4 regions of the Streptomyces sp. NPDC047043 genome follow, and region 1 is predicted to be linked to each of the others. Evidence: riboswitches for the same ligand, from Rfam matches in the RefSeq annotation. Region 1 holds a riboswitch; each other region holds the start of a gene.
The links. A riboswitch is a leader RNA that binds a small molecule or an ion and turns the genes downstream of it on or off. The one in region 1 is predicted to bind cobalamin.
Positions count from the first base shown of each region.

Region 2: another riboswitch for cobalamin. It lies ahead of ABZ880_RS20115 (ribonucleoside-diphosphate reductase subunit alpha); the one in region 1 lies ahead of metE (5-methyltetrahydropteroyltriglutamate--homocysteine S-methyltransferase).
Region 3: another riboswitch for cobalamin. It lies ahead of ABZ880_RS37170 (cobalamin biosynthesis protein); the one in region 1 lies ahead of metE (5-methyltetrahydropteroyltriglutamate--homocysteine S-methyltransferase).
Region 4: another riboswitch for cobalamin. It lies ahead of ABZ880_RS24295 (CbtB-domain containing protein); the one in region 1 lies ahead of metE (5-methyltetrahydropteroyltriglutamate--homocysteine S-methyltransferase).

Region 1 is NZ_JBEYVO010000001.1:178,512-182,665, reverse strand. Features, by position in the region: partial or broken gene ABZ880_RS00835 (superoxide dismutase) at 1-25, shown strand, start outside; gene metE (5-methyltetrahydropteroyltriglutamate--homocysteine S-methyltransferase) at 54-2,372, opposite strand; cobalamin riboswitch at 2,526-2,777, opposite strand; gene ABZ880_RS00825 (3-hydroxybutyryl-CoA dehydrogenase) at 2,775-3,638, opposite strand; partial or broken gene aceB (malate synthase A) at 3,635-4,154, opposite strand, start outside.
Region 2 is NZ_JBEYVO010000012.1:71,886-76,039, reverse strand. Features, by position in the region: gene mctP (monocarboxylate uptake permease MctP) at 1-760, shown strand, start outside; gene ABZ880_RS20120 (GNAT family N-acetyltransferase) at 835-1,338, shown strand; cobalamin riboswitch at 1,395-1,531, shown strand; gene ABZ880_RS20115 (ribonucleoside-diphosphate reductase subunit alpha) at 1,655-4,033, shown strand; gene ABZ880_RS20110 (ribonucleotide-diphosphate reductase subunit beta) at 4,033-4,154, shown strand, end outside.
Region 3 is NZ_JBEYVO010000028.1:117,299-121,452, forward strand. Features, by position in the region: gene cobN (cobaltochelatase subunit CobN) at 1-132, opposite strand, end outside; gene ABZ880_RS37165 (cobyric acid synthase) at 129-1,640, opposite strand; gene ABZ880_RS37170 (cobalamin biosynthesis protein) at 1,637-2,575, opposite strand; cobalamin riboswitch at 2,783-2,925, opposite strand; gene ABZ880_RS37175 (hypothetical protein) at 3,063-3,290, opposite strand; gene ABZ880_RS37180 (inorganic phosphate transporter) at 3,325-4,154, opposite strand, start outside.
Region 4 is NZ_JBEYVO010000015.1:131,673-135,826, reverse strand. Features, by position in the region: gene ABZ880_RS24310 (DUF6479 family protein) at 1-55, opposite strand, end outside; gene ABZ880_RS24305 (ferredoxin) at 167-538, shown strand; gene ABZ880_RS24300 (histidine phosphatase family protein) at 648-1,223, opposite strand; cobalamin riboswitch at 1,323-1,471, shown strand; gene ABZ880_RS24295 (CbtB-domain containing protein) at 1,507-1,728, shown strand; gene ABZ880_RS24290 (CbtA family protein) at 1,752-2,516, shown strand; gene ABZ880_RS24285 (acyl-CoA dehydrogenase family protein) at 2,684-3,862, shown strand; gene ABZ880_RS24280 (patatin-like protein) at 3,819-4,154, opposite strand, start outside.

The DNA of each region.
Region 1 (4,154 bases):
CGACAGTCTGCTGCTCGCGTCGTGACGGCGTAACGCGCCGGGCCGGTGTCCCGTCAGGAGCCGGCCCGCTCCGCGCGGACCGTTCGGGCCGCGGCGACCAGGTTCTCCAAAGACGCACGGGTCTCGGGCCAGCCGCGGGTCTTCAGGCCGCAGTCGGGGTTGACCCACAGCCGTTCGGCGGGGATCGCCTCAAGTCCCTTGCGCAGCAGGGCGGCCGCCTCGGCCACGCTCGGCACCCGAGGGGAGTGGATGTCGTACACGCCCGGTCCCGCCTCGCGCGGGTAGCCGTGGGCGGCCAGTTCGCGGGCGACCTGCATGTGGGAGCGGGCCGCTTCCAGGCTGATGACGTCCGCGTCGAGCTCGTCGATCGCCTGGACGACGTCGCCGAACTCGGCGTAGCACATGTGCGTGTGGATCTGTGTGTCCGGACGCACGGCGCTCGTGGTGAGCCGGAAGGTCTCCGTGGCCCACGCCAGGTAGGCCGGGCGGTCGGCGGCCCGCAGTGGCAGCGTCTCGCGCAGTGCGGGCTCGTCCACCTGGATGACCGAAGTGCCCGCCGCCTCAAGGTCGTTGACCTCGTCGCGCAGGGCGAGGGCGACCTGCCGGGCGGTCTCCGCGAGCGGCTGGTCGTCGCGGACGAACGACCAGGCGAGCATGGTGACCGGGCCGGTGAGCATGCCCTTGACCGGGCGCGCGGTGAGGGACTGGGCGTACGTCGTCCAGCGCACCGTCATCGGATCGGGCCGGGAGATGTCGCCGGCGAGGATCGGCGGGCGGACGTAACGGGTGCCGTAGGACTGCACCCAGCCGTGCTGCGTGGCCAGACAGCCGGTGAGCTGCTCGGCGAAGTACTGCACCATGTCGTTGCGTTCGGGCTCGCCGTGCACCAGGACGTCGAGGCCGATCTTCTCCTGGAAGGCGATCACCTCGCCGATCTCCGCCCTGATGCGCTCCTCGTATCCGGCGGTGTCGATCCGTCCTGCCCTCAAGTCGGCGCGGGCCGTGCGCAGTTCGGCCGTCTGCGGGAATGATCCGATGGTCGTGGTCGGCAGGACGGGCAGACGCAGGTGGGTGCGCTGGGCGACGGCCCGTTCGGCGTACGGCCGGGAGCGGTGCGCGTCGGCGTCCGTGACGGCGGCGGCGCGGGCCCGTACGGCGGGGTCGCGGGTGATCGGCGATCCGGCGCGGGAGGCCAGGTCGGCGCGGTTCGCGGCCAGTTGGGCGGCGATGGTGTCGGTGCCGTGGGCCAGCCCGCGGGCCAGCGTGACGATCTCGGCCGTCTTCTGCCGGGCGAAGGCGAGCCAGCGGGCGATCTGCGGTTCGATGTCACGCTCGGCGCCGGCGTCGAGCGGCACATGCAGCAGGGAGCAGGAGGCGGCCACGTCGACCCGGTCGGCCAGGCCCAGGAGCGTGGCCAGCGTGGACAGGGACCTGCCCAGGTCGTTGATCCACACATTGCGGCCGTCCACGATGCCTGCGACCAGCCGCTTCCCGGACAGACCGCCGATCGCGGCGAGATCGTCCAAGTTGGCTGCCGCCGGGCCGGTGAAGTCCAGCGCCAGCCCGTCGACCGACGTCTTGGCCAGTACCGGCAAGGCCTCGCCCAGCCGGTCGAAGTAGGAGGCGACCAGCAGCTTCGGACGGTCGGTGCGGGCGCCGAGGTTGCGGTAGGCGTGGGCGACGGCAGTCAGTTCGGCCGGGGTGCGGTCCTGGACGAGGGCGGGCTCGTCCAGCTGCACCCACTCGGCGCCGGCGGCCCGCAGATCGGCGAGGACATCGGCGTAGACGGGCAGCAGCCGGTCGAGCAGCGTCAGCGGTTCGAAGTCCGCAGTGACACCCGGCGCGGGCTTGGCCAGCAGCAGATACGTGACGGGGCCGACCAGCACGGGCCTGGGCGCCAGGCCGAGGGCCAGCGCCTCCGTCAACTCGCCGACCTGCTTGGCCGAGTCGGCCGTGAACACCGTGTCCGGGCCCAACTCGGGTACCAAATAGTGGTAGTTGGTGTCGAACCACTTCGTCATCTCCAGCGGCGCCACGTTCTGCGTGCCGCGGGCCATGGCGAAGTACCCGTCGAGCGCGTCGGCCTCGACCGCGGCACGGTGGCGTGCCGGGACGGCGCCGAGCATGAGCGTGGTGTCCAGGACGTGGTCGTAGTACGAGAAGTCACCGGTCGGCACCTCGTGGACGCCGACGTCGGCCAGCTCCCGCCAGTTCGCGCGGCGCAGTTCGGCGGCCGTGCGATGGAGGGCGTCGGTGGTGACGCGGCCCTTCCAGTAGCCCTCGACCGCCTTCTTCAGCTCCCGGTTCGGGCCCTGGCGGGGGTAGCCGTACACGGTCGCCCGTGCTGCCGCGGCTGCGGACTTCGCTGTCACGAGACTCTCCTTCGCGAGCTCTGTTCGTCGAACGACCCCGGCGACGGGGTGAGGACGCGAAGGAACGGCCAACCGGCGACGGCACGCAGTCCGTGCCCGCCCGTTGTGCTCGCCGACCCGCCCTCGAGGTCACCGGAATCTCCGCGCACGAGTGGGTCGTACACGGGCAGTGGCAGGTCTTCGGACTCACGGGCACGCCTCGTGTCGTACGAAGACGTCGTGTGAAGGACGTCGTACGAGGCACCTACTGGCCGTCGCTTCCCGGGCCCGGGACATCCGGATCCAGTGCGTATGACGGCGGTCGTTCCCGCTCACCGCTGCGGGGCAGTCCCGGATTCCCACCGGGTTCCCTCTTGCGACGCGCCTGCCTGGTGGACAGGGCGAACCAGCTGCGTCATCAGCTTATACATAGGTGTGGAAGCCGCGGCCGGACTTCCGGCCCAACAGGCCCGCCTGGACCATGCGTTGGAGCAGCGGCGACGGCGCGTACAGGGGTTCCCTGAACTCCTCGTACAGCGACTCGGCGATGGCGGCGACGGTGTCCAGGCCGATCAGGTCGGCCAGTCGCAGCGGCCCCATCGGGTGGGCGCAGCCCCGCTCCATGCCGGCGTCGATGTCGGCGGCGGTGGCGAAGCCGGACTCGGCCATGCGGATCGCGGACAGCAGGTACGGCACCAGCAGTGCGTTGACGACGAAGCCGGCGCGGTCACGGGAGCGGATCGCCGTCCTGCCGAGGGTTGCCGTCACGAACTCCTCGGCCACGGCGGCCACTTCGGGACGGGTGTGCAGCGAGGTGACGACCTCGACGAGGGGCATGACCGGCACGGGGTTGAAGAAGTGCAGCCCGAGGACGCGATCGGCGCGGGACGTGGCCATGGCCAGGCGCATCACGGGAATGGCGGAGGTGTTGGTGGCCAGGATCGCCTCCGGATCCTCGACGATCTTGTCGAGGGCGGTGAACATCTCCGCCTTGACGTCGGGGTTCTCGGTGACGGCCTCGACCACGAGTTGACGGTCGGCGAGGTCTTCGAGGCTGCCGGTGAAGGCGATTCGAGCGAGGACCTCCTGTGCTTGCGGCGGGTCGAGTTTGCCGTGCCGTACGGCACGCTCCAGGGAGGCGGCCACGCGATCGCGCGCGGCCTGCGCGGCCAGGGCGTCCGCCTCGCACACGACGGTGTCCAGCCCGGCCCGGGCGCACACCTCGGCGATACCGGCCCCCATCTGTCCGCCACCGACCACGCCGACGCGCCGTATGTCCCGGCTCATGACCGGGCCTCCGGGTGCTGTACGAGGTGACGGGTGTAGGCGTCCGCGGTGAAGAAGAGCGGCAACTCCGGTTGCAGGGCCGTCCGTTCGAAGATCGCCCGAATCTCGTCGAGTGCCGCACAGGGATGCTCGGCGCCCAGGGCCGCCAGCTCGTCGTCGAGCAGCCGTAGCACCGTCTCGCGATCCACGACGCGGTGGCGCAGCCACTGCCAGATCTGCACGCGGGCCAGCTCCGCGGTCGCCGTGTCCTCCATCAGCCCGTCCAGCGCGACGGCTCCGCGCCCGTGCAGCCAGGCGTCGAGGTAGCGCAGCGCCACGGCGATGGTTGTGCGCACCCCTTCCGGCGTGGGCGGGCCGGTGAGGCGTCGTACGGCCAGCAGGTCGGCGGCGGACACCTCCACGTCGTCCCGGGTGTGCGCGATCTGGTGCGGGCGATGGCCCAGGACGCGGTCGAAGACCTCGCGGCAGACCGGGACGAGGCCGGGGTGCGAGACCCAGGAGCCGTCGAATCCGTCC
Region 2 (4,154 bases), on a different contig from region 1:
GATCCTGCCGCTGTACTCGCTGATGCTGGGCCTGCTCGCCCTGCTGGGCTTCATGGCGATCGCGGCCGGAGTCAAGGTCACCAACGGGCAGTTGGCGATCCCGCAGCTGTTCGAGAACATGTTCCCGAGCTGGTTCGCGGGCGTGGCCTTCGCGGCGATCGGCATCGGGGCGCTCGTCCCGGCGGCGATCATGTCGATCGCGGCCGCGAACCTCTTCACCCGCAACATCTACAAGGACTTCATCAAGCCGGACGCGACGCCGGAGCAGGAGACCAAGGTCTCCAAGCTGGTCTCGCTGCTGGTGAAGGTGGGCGCGCTGGTCTTCGTCCTGACGATGGACAAGACGGTGGCGATCAACTTCCAGCTGCTGGGCGGCATCTGGATCCTGCAGACGTTCCCGGCCCTGGTCGGCGGCCTGTTCACCCGCTGGTTCCACCGCTGGGCCCTGCTCGCGGGCTGGGCGGTCGGCATGGTCTACGGCACCCTCGCCGCGTACGGCGTCGCCTCCCCGACCAACCCGAGCCAGAAGCACTTCGGCGGCTCCAACGCGAACATTCCGGGCCTCGGCGAGATGGGCTACATCGGCCTGACGGCGTTCGTCCTGAACGTTGTCGTGACGGTCGTCCTGACCTTCGTACTGAAGGCGCTGAAGGCACCGGAGGGCGTGGACGAGACGAAGCCGGAGGACTACACGGCGGACGCGGGAGACCCCGGGGTGCAGGCGGAACTGCCGCCGGCGACCGCTGGCGCCTCTCACTAGCAGTCGCGGTGATCAGCGGGCCGCCGGGGAAATCCGGCGGCCCGTTGTCGTACCCGTCCGGCAGACTCGAGCCCATGGACATCGTGATCCGTCGGGTGGCACCCGGCGAGTACGAGGCGCTCGGTGAGATCACCGCCCGGGCCTACCTCCAGGACGGCCTCCTCACCTTCGGCGAGAGCGACTGGTATCTGGCCGAGTTGAGGGACGTCGCCAAGCGGGCGGCCGCGGCCGACGTACTCGTGGCCACACAGGGCGGCCAACTCCTCGGCGGCGTCACCTACGTCCCCTCCGGCGGCCCCATGGCGGACCTCGCGCGCCCCGGGGAGGCCGAGATACGGATGCTCGCAGTCGACCGGGCAGCCCGCGGCAGGGGCGCCGGAGAGGCCCTCGTCCGCGCCTGTGTCGACCGGGCCAGGGCCACGGACGGCTGCACCGGCATCGTCCTGTCCACCCAGCCGATCATGCACGCCGCCCACCGCATCTACGAACGCGCCGGTTTCGTCCGCGCCCCCGGGCGCGACTGGAAGCCGATGCCGGGCGTCGACTTCACGCTGATCACCTATGAGTTGACGCTCTGACACGCTCCGAAGTCGGCGGCGACACAACATATGGGGGCGCCACCCCCACCCGACACAAGATGTATGCTCATGCTCGCTGTCGCCGCAGGGGAATCCGGTGCGAATCCGGAACTGTCCCGCAACGGTGTACTCATGCGTGTTCGCACACGTACGAGCGTCAGTCCGAGGACCTGCCGACAGTGCACCCGGCCGCCGTGGCCCGGGTGCTGAGACGTCCGGGCCTCGTGGAGTGGGCCGGTGGACGCGACGCCGTGCGCGCTCGTGTGCTGCCCCCTGCCCTCCCTCAGGCCCACTGCCGAGCGAGGGAGAGCCCCACGTGACCATCGCGCCAGCCGAACCGGCTTCAGCGACCACGACCGCCCCTGTGGACGAAGACGGTCCCGGTACCGCGCTGCTGCGGACCCTGACCGAGCTGACCGCCGACCTCCCCGACGCCGACCCCGGCCGGGTCGCCGCGGCAGCGCTGCGCGGCCGGTCCGCGCACGCCGACGAGGCGGAGTTGCGCGAACTGGCCACCGAAGCGGCCGCGGGCCTCATCTCCGAGGACCCCGCGTACAGCAGGCTGGCCGCCCGGCTCCTCACCATCGGCATCGCCGCCGAGGCCGCCTCCCAGGGCGTCACGTCGTTCACGGAGTCCATCGCCGTCGGCCTTCGCGAGGGCCTCATCGCCGACCGCACCGCGGAGTTCGTCCGCGTGCACGCCGACCGCCTCGACGCCCTCGTCGATCCCCGGGCCGACGACCGCTTCGGCTACTTCGGCCTGCGCACCCTCCACAGCCGCTACCTCCTGCGGCACCCGATCACCCGCAAGGTCATCGAGACGCCCCAGCACTTCATGCTCCGGGTCGCGAGCGGCCTCGCCGAGGACACTGCGCTCGATTCCGGGACGGGCACCCGCGCGGTGGACGAAGTCGCCGCGCTCTACGGCCTGATGAGCCGCCTCGACTACCTCCCCTCCTCCCCCACCCTCTTCAACTCCGGCACCCGGCACCCCCAGATGTCGTCCTGCTACCTCCTCGACTCCCCGCTGGACGAGTTGGACTCCATCTACGACCGCTACCACCAGGTCGCCCGTCTCTCGAAGCACGCCGGCGGCATCGGCATCGCCTACTCCCGTATCCGCAGCCGCGGTTCGCTGATCCGCGGCACCAACGGGCACTCCAACGGCATCGTCCCGTTCCTGAAGACGCTCGACGCCTCGGTGGCCGCCGTGAACCAGGGCGGCCGGCGCAAGGGTGCCGCCGCCGTCTACCTGGAGACCTGGCACTCCGACATCGAGGAGTTCCTCGAGCTGCGCGACAACACGGGTGAGGACGCCCGCCGTACGCACAACCTGAACCTCGCGCACTGGATCCCGGACGAGTTCATGCGCCGGGTGAACGCCGACGAGCTGTGGTCGCTCTTCTCCCCCGCCGACGTACCGGAGTTGGTTGACCTGTGGGGTGAGGAGTTCGACGCGGCCTACCGGAAGGCCGAGGCCGAGGGTCTCGCGCGCAAGGCCATCCCCGCCCGCGATCTCTACGGCCGCATGATGCGCACCCTCGCGCAGACCGGCAACGGCTGGATGACCTTCAAGGACGCGGCCAACCGCACCGCCAACCAGACCGCCGAGCCGGGCCATGTCGTCCACTCCTCCAACCTCTGCACGGAGATCCTGGAGGTCACGGACGACGGCGAGACGGCGGTCTGCAACCTGGGCTCGGTGAACCTGGGGGCGTTCGTCCACAACGGGGACCTGGACTGGGAGCGGCTGGACGAGACCGTCCGCACCGCCGTCACCTTCCTGGACCGTGTGGTGGACATCAACTTCTACCCGACCGAGCAGGCGGGCCGGTCGAACGCGCGCTGGCGCCCGGTCGGCCTGGGCGCGATGGGTCTGCAGGACGTCTTCTTCAAACTCCGCCTGCCCTTCGACTCCCCGGAGGCGGGGGCCCTCTCCACCCGTATCGCCGAGCGCATCATGCTCGCCGCCTACGAGGCCTCCGCCGACCTCGCCGAGCGCAACGGCCCGCTGCCGGCCTGGGAGAAGACGCGTGCCGCGCGGGGTGTGCTGCACCCCGACCACTACGGCGTGGAGCCGACCTGGCCGGAGCGCTGGGCGGCGCTCCGGGAACGTATCGCCGCGGTCGGCATGCGCAACTCACTGCTCCTGGCGATCGCTCCGACCGCCACCATCGCGTCGATCGCGGGTGTGTACGAGTGCATCGAGCCACAGGTGTCGAACCTGTTCAAGCGCGAGACGCTGTCCGGTGAATTCCTGCAGGTCAACTCGTACTTGGTGAAGGACCTCAAGGAACTCGGCGTCTGGGACGCCCGCACCCGCGAGGCGCTGCGCGAAGCGAGCGGCTCGGTGCAGGACTTCACCTGGATCCCGGCCGACGTACGGGCGCTGTACCGCACGGCGTGGGAGATCCCGCAGCGCGGCCTGATCGACATGGCGGCGGCCCGTACGCCGTACCTGGACCAGTCCCAGTCCCTCAATCTGTTCCTGGAGACGCCGACCATCGGCAAGCTCTCCTCGATGTACGCGTACGCCTGGAAGCAGGGCCTGAAGACGACGTACTACCTGCGTTCCCGCCCGGCGACGCGGATCGCCCGCGCGGCCCAGGCCACTGTCCCCGTGCAGCAAGCGGCCGAACCCGACGCCGTCGCCTGCTCCCTTGAAAACCCCGAGTCCTGCGAGGCCTGCCAGTAATGAGCTCCACCGAAAAGAACCTTCTCGACCCGGGCTTCGAGCTGACCCTCCGCCCCATGCGCTACCCCGACTTCTACGAGCGCTACCGGGACGCCATCAAGAACACCTGGACCGTGGAGGA
Region 3 (4,154 bases), on a different contig from region 1:
GGCGAGGAGACCGGGGAGTTCCCGCTCGACGTCCACCCGGGTGGGGTTGCCGATCCGGTAGTCGGCGTCGGAAGCGGCCCGGGCCGCCAACAGATCCGTGTCGGCGGTCGACAACAACAACACTGTGCTCATGCGGGTGCTCCCGGTGGGATGAAAGGCAGTCCTTGCGGCGCGCCGGACTCGATGAGCCGCCACAGCGCGTCCGTGTCCGCGTGCTGTTCGATCAGGTCGCCGAGCCGGTCGAGCTGCTCCTCGCGCAGCGCGGCGAAGGAGGTGTCGTCGGCGGGCACGAAGCGGCGGCCCGCGGCAGCGGCCACCTCGCGCAGAAAGGCCCGCCGGAAGCCGTCCGACTCCAGCGAACCGTGCCAGTGGGTGCCCCAGGTCTGCCCGACCCGGCAGCCGTCCAGGAAGGCTTCCCCTCCGTCCATGGACGCGACCCCGTGATGGATCTCGTACCCTTCGACGCGCTCGCCGAGGGCTTCGCCGACCGGCCGGGTGAGGGTCTTCTCCCGGGCGAACCGCACCCGGACGGGAAGGACACCGAGGCCCGTCACGTCCCCCTGCCGGCTCTCGACCTCGTCCTCGATGTGCTCGCCGAGCACCTGGAAGCCGCCGCAGATGCCGAGCACGGGCCGCTGCTCGGCGGTCCTGCGCACGAGGGCCTCCGCAAGGCCGCGCTCCCGCAGCCACTCCAGCGCACGGACCGTCCCCCGCGTCCCCGGAATGACGACGAGGTCGGCATCGGCGAGCTCCTCGGGCCGGTCCACGAACCGCACCACGACACCCGGTTCGGCGGCCAGCGCGTCGACGTCCGTGAAGTTGGACATGAGCGGGATCGCACAGACGGCGACCCGCAGCACGTCCTCCCCGACGGGCGGGGCGGTGTTCGACTCCCGGACCGTGCCGCGCAGCGACACCCGCAGCCCGTCCTCCTCGTCGATGCCGAGACCGTGCCGGAAGGGCAGGACGCCGTAGGTGTGCCGCCCGGTGAGCCCGTGCAGCATGTCGAGCCCGGGCTCCAGGAGGCTGACGTCCCCCCGGAACTTGTTGACGAGGAACCCGGCGACGAGCTCCTGGTCCTCGGGCGAGAGCAGCGCGACGGTCCCGAAGAAGGACGCGAAGACACCACCACGATCGATGTCCCCGACCACGAGCACGGGCAACCGCGCATTCCGCGCGATCCCCATGTTGACGATGTCCGTCCGCCGCAGATTGATCTCGGCGGGAGAACCGGCCCCCTCACAGATCACCGCGTCATACGTGCCCCGCAATTCGGCGAGACAGTCGAGAACGGTCCCGAGCAGTTTCTGCTGCCGCCCCCCGTGATACCCCCGGGCACTCAGCTCGCCGACAGGCTTGCCCATGAGCACCACCTGACTGCTCTGCTCACCACCGGGCTTGAGCAGCACGGGATTCATCAGCGCGGTGGGCTCGATGCGACAGGCCTGCGCCTGCATGGCCTGCGCCCGCCCGATCTCGGCACCCTCGCGCGTCACGAACGAATTGAGGGACATGTTCTGCGCCTTGAAGGGCGCGACCTTGACCCCCTGCCGCACCAGCCAACGACAGATACCGGCGGTGACGACACTCTTGCCGGCATCGGAGGTGGTACCGGCAACGAGAAGACCGCCCCCGGTCATGACCTGCGTCCCTTCACGAGGCGTGCGGCGACACCGACGCCGAGCGCGAGCAGACCGACGCGCCTCGAGAGGCGTACGGCCCGCTCGATGTCCGCCACGGCGACGGTGTGCCCCTGCGCGTTGAGAACGGGCCGGTGCTCGACCCGCCCCCCGTACGACAGGGTCCCGCCGAGCCGCACCCCCAACGCCCCCGCGAACGACGCCTCCACGGGCCCGGCATTGGGGCTCGGGTGCTTCGAGGCATCCGTACGCCAGGCACGTGCCGCCCCGCGGGGATCGTCACCGGCGACCGTCGCCAGCACGGCCGTCAACCGGGCGCCGGGCCACCCGGCCAGGTCGTCCAGCCGCGCGGCCGCCCACCCGAACCGCCGGTACCGGGCCGACTTGTGACCGACCATCGCGTCGAGGGTGTTGACGGCCCGGAAGCCGAGCAGCCCCGGCACCCCGCCGACGGCCCCCCACACCAGCGCCCCCACGACGGCATCCGAGGTGTTCTCGGCAACGGACTCCACAACCGCCCTGGCGATGCCGTCGGCGTCCAGCGCCTGCGGATCCCGCCCGCACAGATGCGGCAGCCGGGCCCGGGCGGCCTCGACGTCCCCCGCCTCCAGGGCACGCCCAATGCTCCGCGCCTCACGCGCGAGCGAAGTCCCCCCGACCACGGCCCAGGTGGCGGCGGCGGTCAGCGCGACGGAGGCGGTACGGGAGGGACGTACGAGAGAAGCGGCCAGGGCACCGGCAGAGACGGCACCCCCCACGCACACGGCCGTGTGCAGCGCCCCCCACCCACGATGGTCCCGCCACAACACCTGTTCCACGGCCCCCGCGCCCCGCCCGAACGCGGCGACCGGATGCCCACGGCGCGGATCGCCGAGCAGAAGGTCACCGAGAAGTCCGGCGGCGGCGCCGTACGCGAAAACGCGATCGGCACGCATGGGCTCAGCCGGCCGTGGGGTCGGGCAGCGACCTGGTCCTGTACCTGAGGGCCTGGCTCCGCCACGAGGGCAGCCCGGCGCCTTGCGATCGCACGCATCGGCCACCGCGGTGCCCGCCCTGCGGGCGGACGACGGGGGTTCGCGGGCAGGCCCTCAAACGGCAGGCTGGCATGGCGATATGTCCTCACTCAGGGTGTCCGCGCCCTGGTTCGACGAGACCGGCGGTGAGAGTTCCTGGCTCCCGGGACTTCCTACCCCGGTGACAGTGGCGGGACCGCGCCGGACTTGCACCGGCTTCCTCTCTTGCCGCCGTAGCTGGCCTCGGCAGTCCACCACGGCCTTGGAAGGGCCGTCAACTTGCCGTTGACCTGCGACGGGAGAGTGTGCTGAGGCCCACATACGAGGGGTCGCAGTGGTCACGGAAACGCGTGGTGCCGGGACGGATCACCGTCCCGGCACCACGCGCGGAGCAACTGCGGCCCGGGGCTCAGCCCTTGGCCATGATCAGGTTGATTCCGTACGCCACCGCCGCCGCGCACCCCGCGAAGGCCACGTACGCGCCGGTGACCGCGAGGGTCGCCGAATTGCCCTGTGCCACGGCCCGTTCGCGGCGGGACAGGCCCATGACGCCCAGGGTGAACAGGGCGACGAGGCCCACGGTGACCGCGAGGCTGACGCCGAAGACGGAGCCCAGGGCTGCCCAGTCGATCTTCATGCTGCTTCTCTTCCTTCGTACCGGATGGGCGGGCTCAGACCGTCGCCGCGGGCGGGGCGGCCTGGTCGGGGGTGGCGGCCGGAGCGGGGATGGTGGCCGTCAGGTCCTCGGTCACCGTGCCCGCGGGCGGCGGGGTCACGGCGGCGATCGCCGTGGTCACCACGCCCGCCGGCTCCTCGGTCTCGTTGACGTTCGAGGCGTCTACGACCTCACGGCGGGAGATCTTCCAGATGGCCGCGCTGGAGGCGATCAGGAAGACGGCGACCACGCCGGTGCCCCAGTCGCCGAGGTCGGTCACGGACTCCGCGAGCGCGCCGACCAGGGCGGCGGCCGGCAGCGTCAGGACCCAGGCGACCAGCATCCGGGTCGCCGTCGACCAGCGGACCACACCGCCCTTGCGGCCGAGGCCCGCGCCCATCACCGAACCGGAGACCGAGTGGGTGGTGGAGAGGGAGAAGCCGAGGTGGGAGGAGGCCAGGATGACCGTGGCCGCGCTGGTCTGGGCGGCGAAGCCCTGCTGCGGCTGGAGGTCGGTCAGGCCCTTGCCCATGGTGCGGATGATGCGCCAGCCGCCGAGCCAGGTGCCGAGCGCGATGGCGAGACCGGCGGAGAGGATGACCCAGGTGGGCGGGTCGGAGTCGGGGGCGACGACGCCGCCGGCGACCAGGGCGAGGGTGATGATGCCCATCGTCTTCTGCGCGTCGTTCGTGCCGTGCGCGAGGGAGACCAGGCCGGCCGAGGCGATCTGGCCGGCGCGGTAGCCCTTCTCGGCGGCCTTGCCGTCGGCCTTCTTGCCGAGCGTGTACGACAGCCGGGTCGCCAGCATCGCGGCGAGGCCCGCCACGATCGGGGCGGCGAGCGCCG
Region 4 (4,154 bases), on a different contig from region 1:
TACCGATCCCGAGTGCGCCGCGGCCTGCGGCGATGTCCATCCATGCGGTACTCATGAGCCCGCGGGTACCCGGGGCGTCCGCCATGAACCGGCCCGCCCCGGCCCCACCGCCACAACCACGGCGAACACCGGGTTTGGCGCGAACGGCAGCGGCTACCCGCCCGGTGTGACATCGACGACCCAGCAGGAGCTCTTCCAGTTCCTGGAGGACCGCTTCGCCTGCGCGCAGGCCTGTACCGAGTGCGCTCGCGCGTGTGCGCTGCGCGCCAGCCTCGTGGATCCGGACGGCACGGAGGAGCAGGAACTCGTACGACGCAAGGGCATCATGTGTGCGGAGGTGTGCGACGCGACGTGCCGGGTGCTGTCCGAGCAGAACCGCCTGGACGAGGCCGGTATGCGCATCCAGGTGGAGTGGTGCCGCACCGTGTGCCTGGAGTGCGCGCACGTCTTCGACCGGCACCCGGGCGCCGAGGACGGCGCGAAGGCCTGCCGGGAGTGCGCCCAGGCGTGCACGGACTTCCTCGACACGCTGAACTGACACCCACGGATGTCCCTGACGACGCTGAACCGAGGCTCCGTTCCCGGAGCCGGCGAACCGACGCCCACGGTGGGGCGCGAATCCGCCCGGCGCCGCAGTGAACCGGCGCTCACTCCGCGGTGCCGAGCGGCCGGCCGAGCCGTACGTTCCACCGCCCCGCCCTGCCGCTGAGCTCCACGGCGGCCAGCGGCGGGACGTCGGCGCGCCAGAACGACGACTCCGGCGCGCCCAATGCCCGTACCACCGCGGCCCGTACGACCTCGGGCTCGACCACGGCCGCGCTCGCGCCCGCCGACTGCGCGGCCGTCTCCAGCCAGCCGGCCACCCGGTCGCACAGCGCCCGCACCGACTCCCCGCCGTGCGGCGCCGATCCGGGATCCGACAGCCACCGGGCCAGCCCCTCGGGATCCCGCTCGCCGACCTCCGCCAGCGTCGCCCCGCGCCAGCGCCCCGCGTCCAGCCCCGCCAACTCCGGCGCGTCCAGGGCGTCCAGCCCGAGCGCACCGGCCGTCTCGCGGCAGCGCACGGTGGGGGAGGACCAGGCCCGCCCGACCGCGGGGACCGTACCGACGGCGGCCTGCGCCTGCCGCAGCCCGGCCGCGTCCAGGGAGCAGCCGTCGTCGAAGCGGGCCTGTCTCAGCGCGGCGCTGATCGCGGGTGAGATCAAGATCACTCGGCTCGTCATGCGTCCACTCCCGTGCTCAACATCCCTTTGCACTCCGCGAATTGGCGGCGAAAGGGTTCCCCGGGGCGCTCGCCGCCCTTCCGTGCGCCCTTGGCCGCGCCTTCGCTTCGCGGTACCGTCTCGTCGATATTGACGACGGCACAGCGGAAGCCGGTGGGAATCCGGCACGGTCGCGCCACTGTAATGCCGGGCACGCACCCTGGGTGCGGGCCGGGCGAGTCAGACCCGCCCGTCGTCCTGTGCACCACCGAGACGGGACGCGAGTTCCCCAGGAGGGCCTGCCATGGCGCAGTCTGTCGCTCAGCCGACCACCACCCCCACTGCCGTACCGGCGAAGCTGCCGATCGGTGCGATCGTCCCCTGGGCGGTCTTCTTCGGCATCCTGATGCTGGTCCTGCTCTACTTCGTCGGCGCCGAGCAGGGCGCCACCTCTGTGATGAGCGGAGAGAACGTCCACGAGTGGGTGCACGACGCCCGCCACCTGCTCGGTTTCCCCTGCCACTGACGGCCGGGGAGCACGCACAGCCCATGAATTCGGCAACCGTCCGCAACCTCCTGGTGCGTGGCATGCTCGCGGGACTCGCCGCGGGCCTGCTCGCCCTCGTCGTCGCCTACTTCCTGGGTGAACCGCGCGTCGACGCGGCCATCGCCTACGAGGAGGCGCACTCCCACGAGCACGGCGTCGAAGCCGTCAGCCGCACGATGCAGTCCACCGCGGGTCTGTCCACCGGTGTCCTCGTCTACGGCATCGCGTTCGGCGGCATCGCCGCGCTCGCGTACTGCTTCGCGCTGGGCCGGATCGGCCGCTTCGGGCCGCGCGCGAGCGCGCTGCTCCTGGCGGCCGCCGGCCTGATCGCCGTGTACGTCGTGCCGTTCCTGAAGTACCCGGCCAACCCGCCGTCCGTCGGCGACCCCGACACCATCGGCAAGCGCACCACCCTGTACTTCCTGATGGTCGCCCTCAGCGTGCTGCTCGCCGTCGCCACCGTGATCCTGGGCAAACGCCTCGCGCCGCGCCTCGGCAACTGGAACGCGACGATTGCCGCGGGCGCCTTCCTCCTCCTCGTCGTCGGGCTGGCGTACGCGTTCCTGCCCTCCTTCAACGAGGTCCCGAAGGACTTCTCGGCCACCCTGCTGTGGCAGTTCCGCCTGGCGGCCCTGGCCGTCCAAGCGACCCTGTGGACCTCCTTCGGGCTGGTCTTCGGGCTGTTGGCGGAGCGGCTGCTGGCTCCCAAAGGGGCCAAGTCGTCGGTAACCCCGGCCGAGGCCCGGGCAACTCCGGTCGCGCACTGAGCACTTCAGCCGCGCACTGAGCAGTTCAACGAAAGGGGCTCCCGGACGACCGGGGGCCCCTTTTCCGTATGCCGCGCCAATCCCCGACGCTCCGCGCCATTCCCAATTTCTGGAACACGTTCTACGGTGTGCGCCGTCAGGACCGGTCCCGGGAGCCTGGAGGCGCCGTGCACCTCGAATACACGCCCGAGCAGCAACGGCTGCGCACCGAACTGCGTGCGTACTTCGCCGAGTTGGTGCCCGACAACGCCTACGCCCGGCACGGCGACCCGGCAGCCCAGAAGCGCTTCTACCGCGAGACAATCCGGCGCCTGGGCACGGACGGCTGGCTCGGCGTGGGCTGGCCCAAGGAGTACGGCGGGCGCGGACTCACAGCGATGGAGCAGTTCATCTTCTTCGACGAGGCCGCCCAGGCCGGCGTACCGCTCCCGCTCATGGCACTGAACACGGTCGGACCGACGATCATGCAGTTCGGCACGGACGAGCAGAAGGCCTACTTCCTGCCCAAGGTCCTCTCCGGCGAGATCGACTTCGCGATCGGCTACAGCGAACCCGACGCCGGCACCGACCTCGCATCCCTCAAGACGCGCGCGGTCCGCGACGGCGACGAGTACGTCGTCAACGGCCAGAAGATCTGGACGACCAACGGCGACACCGCCGACTGGGTGTGGCTGGCCACCCGCACCGACCCGGACGCCCCGCCGCACAAGGGCATCACCATGCTCCTCGTCCCGACCACCGACCCCGGCTACTCCTGCACCCTCATCAACACCCTCGCCTCCCACGACACCACGGCCAGCTACTACGAGAACATCCGCGTCCCCGTCTCCCGCCGCGTCGGCGCCGAGAACCAGGGCTGGCGGCTGATCACCAACCAGCTCAACCACGAGCGCGTCACCCTCGCCGCCCACGGCACCATGGCCATCCGCGCCCTGCAGGACGTACAGCGCTGGGCCACGGAGACCAAGCTCGCCGACGGCCGCCGCGTGATCGACCTGCCCTGGGTGCGCCGCCGCCTCGCCCAGACCCACACCAGGCTCGACGCGATGAAACTCCTCAACTGGCAGATGGTGAACGCCGTCCAGAACGGCACCCTCACCCCCCAGGACGCCTCCGCGGTCAAGGTCTACGGCTCCGAAGCCCGCCGGGACGCCTACGCCTGGCTCATGGAGATCGTCGCCGCCGCGGGAGCCCTCAAGGAGGGCTCGACGGGCGCGGTCCTCCACGGCGAACTGGAACGCGGCTACCGCTCGGCGGTCATCTTCACCTTCGGCGGCGGCAACAACGAGATCCAGCGGGAGATCATCTCGTGGATCGGTCTGGGGATGCCGAGGGTGCGGCGGTGACGGCACCTGATCGCGCGGGTTCCGGCCCTTCCCCCAATGCTCGCAGACGCCGTAGCACGTTCGTCGTTCCTCGCCGGATGATCTTCGCCAGTTTGGTGACGGCGCCGCTGATCAACAGGCTGAGCACGATCAACCCGGCCAACGCCAGTAGCGGATGCCAGTAGGGCTGCTGGAGCCAGGGCAGCGCGTGCTCCCCGACCCAGCCCACGTCGGGTGGGGGCGTGGCGCCGCCGGAGGACTGCTCCGTCGGCTTCCCGAACAGGAAGGCCCGCTTGACTGTCGCCGAGACGAC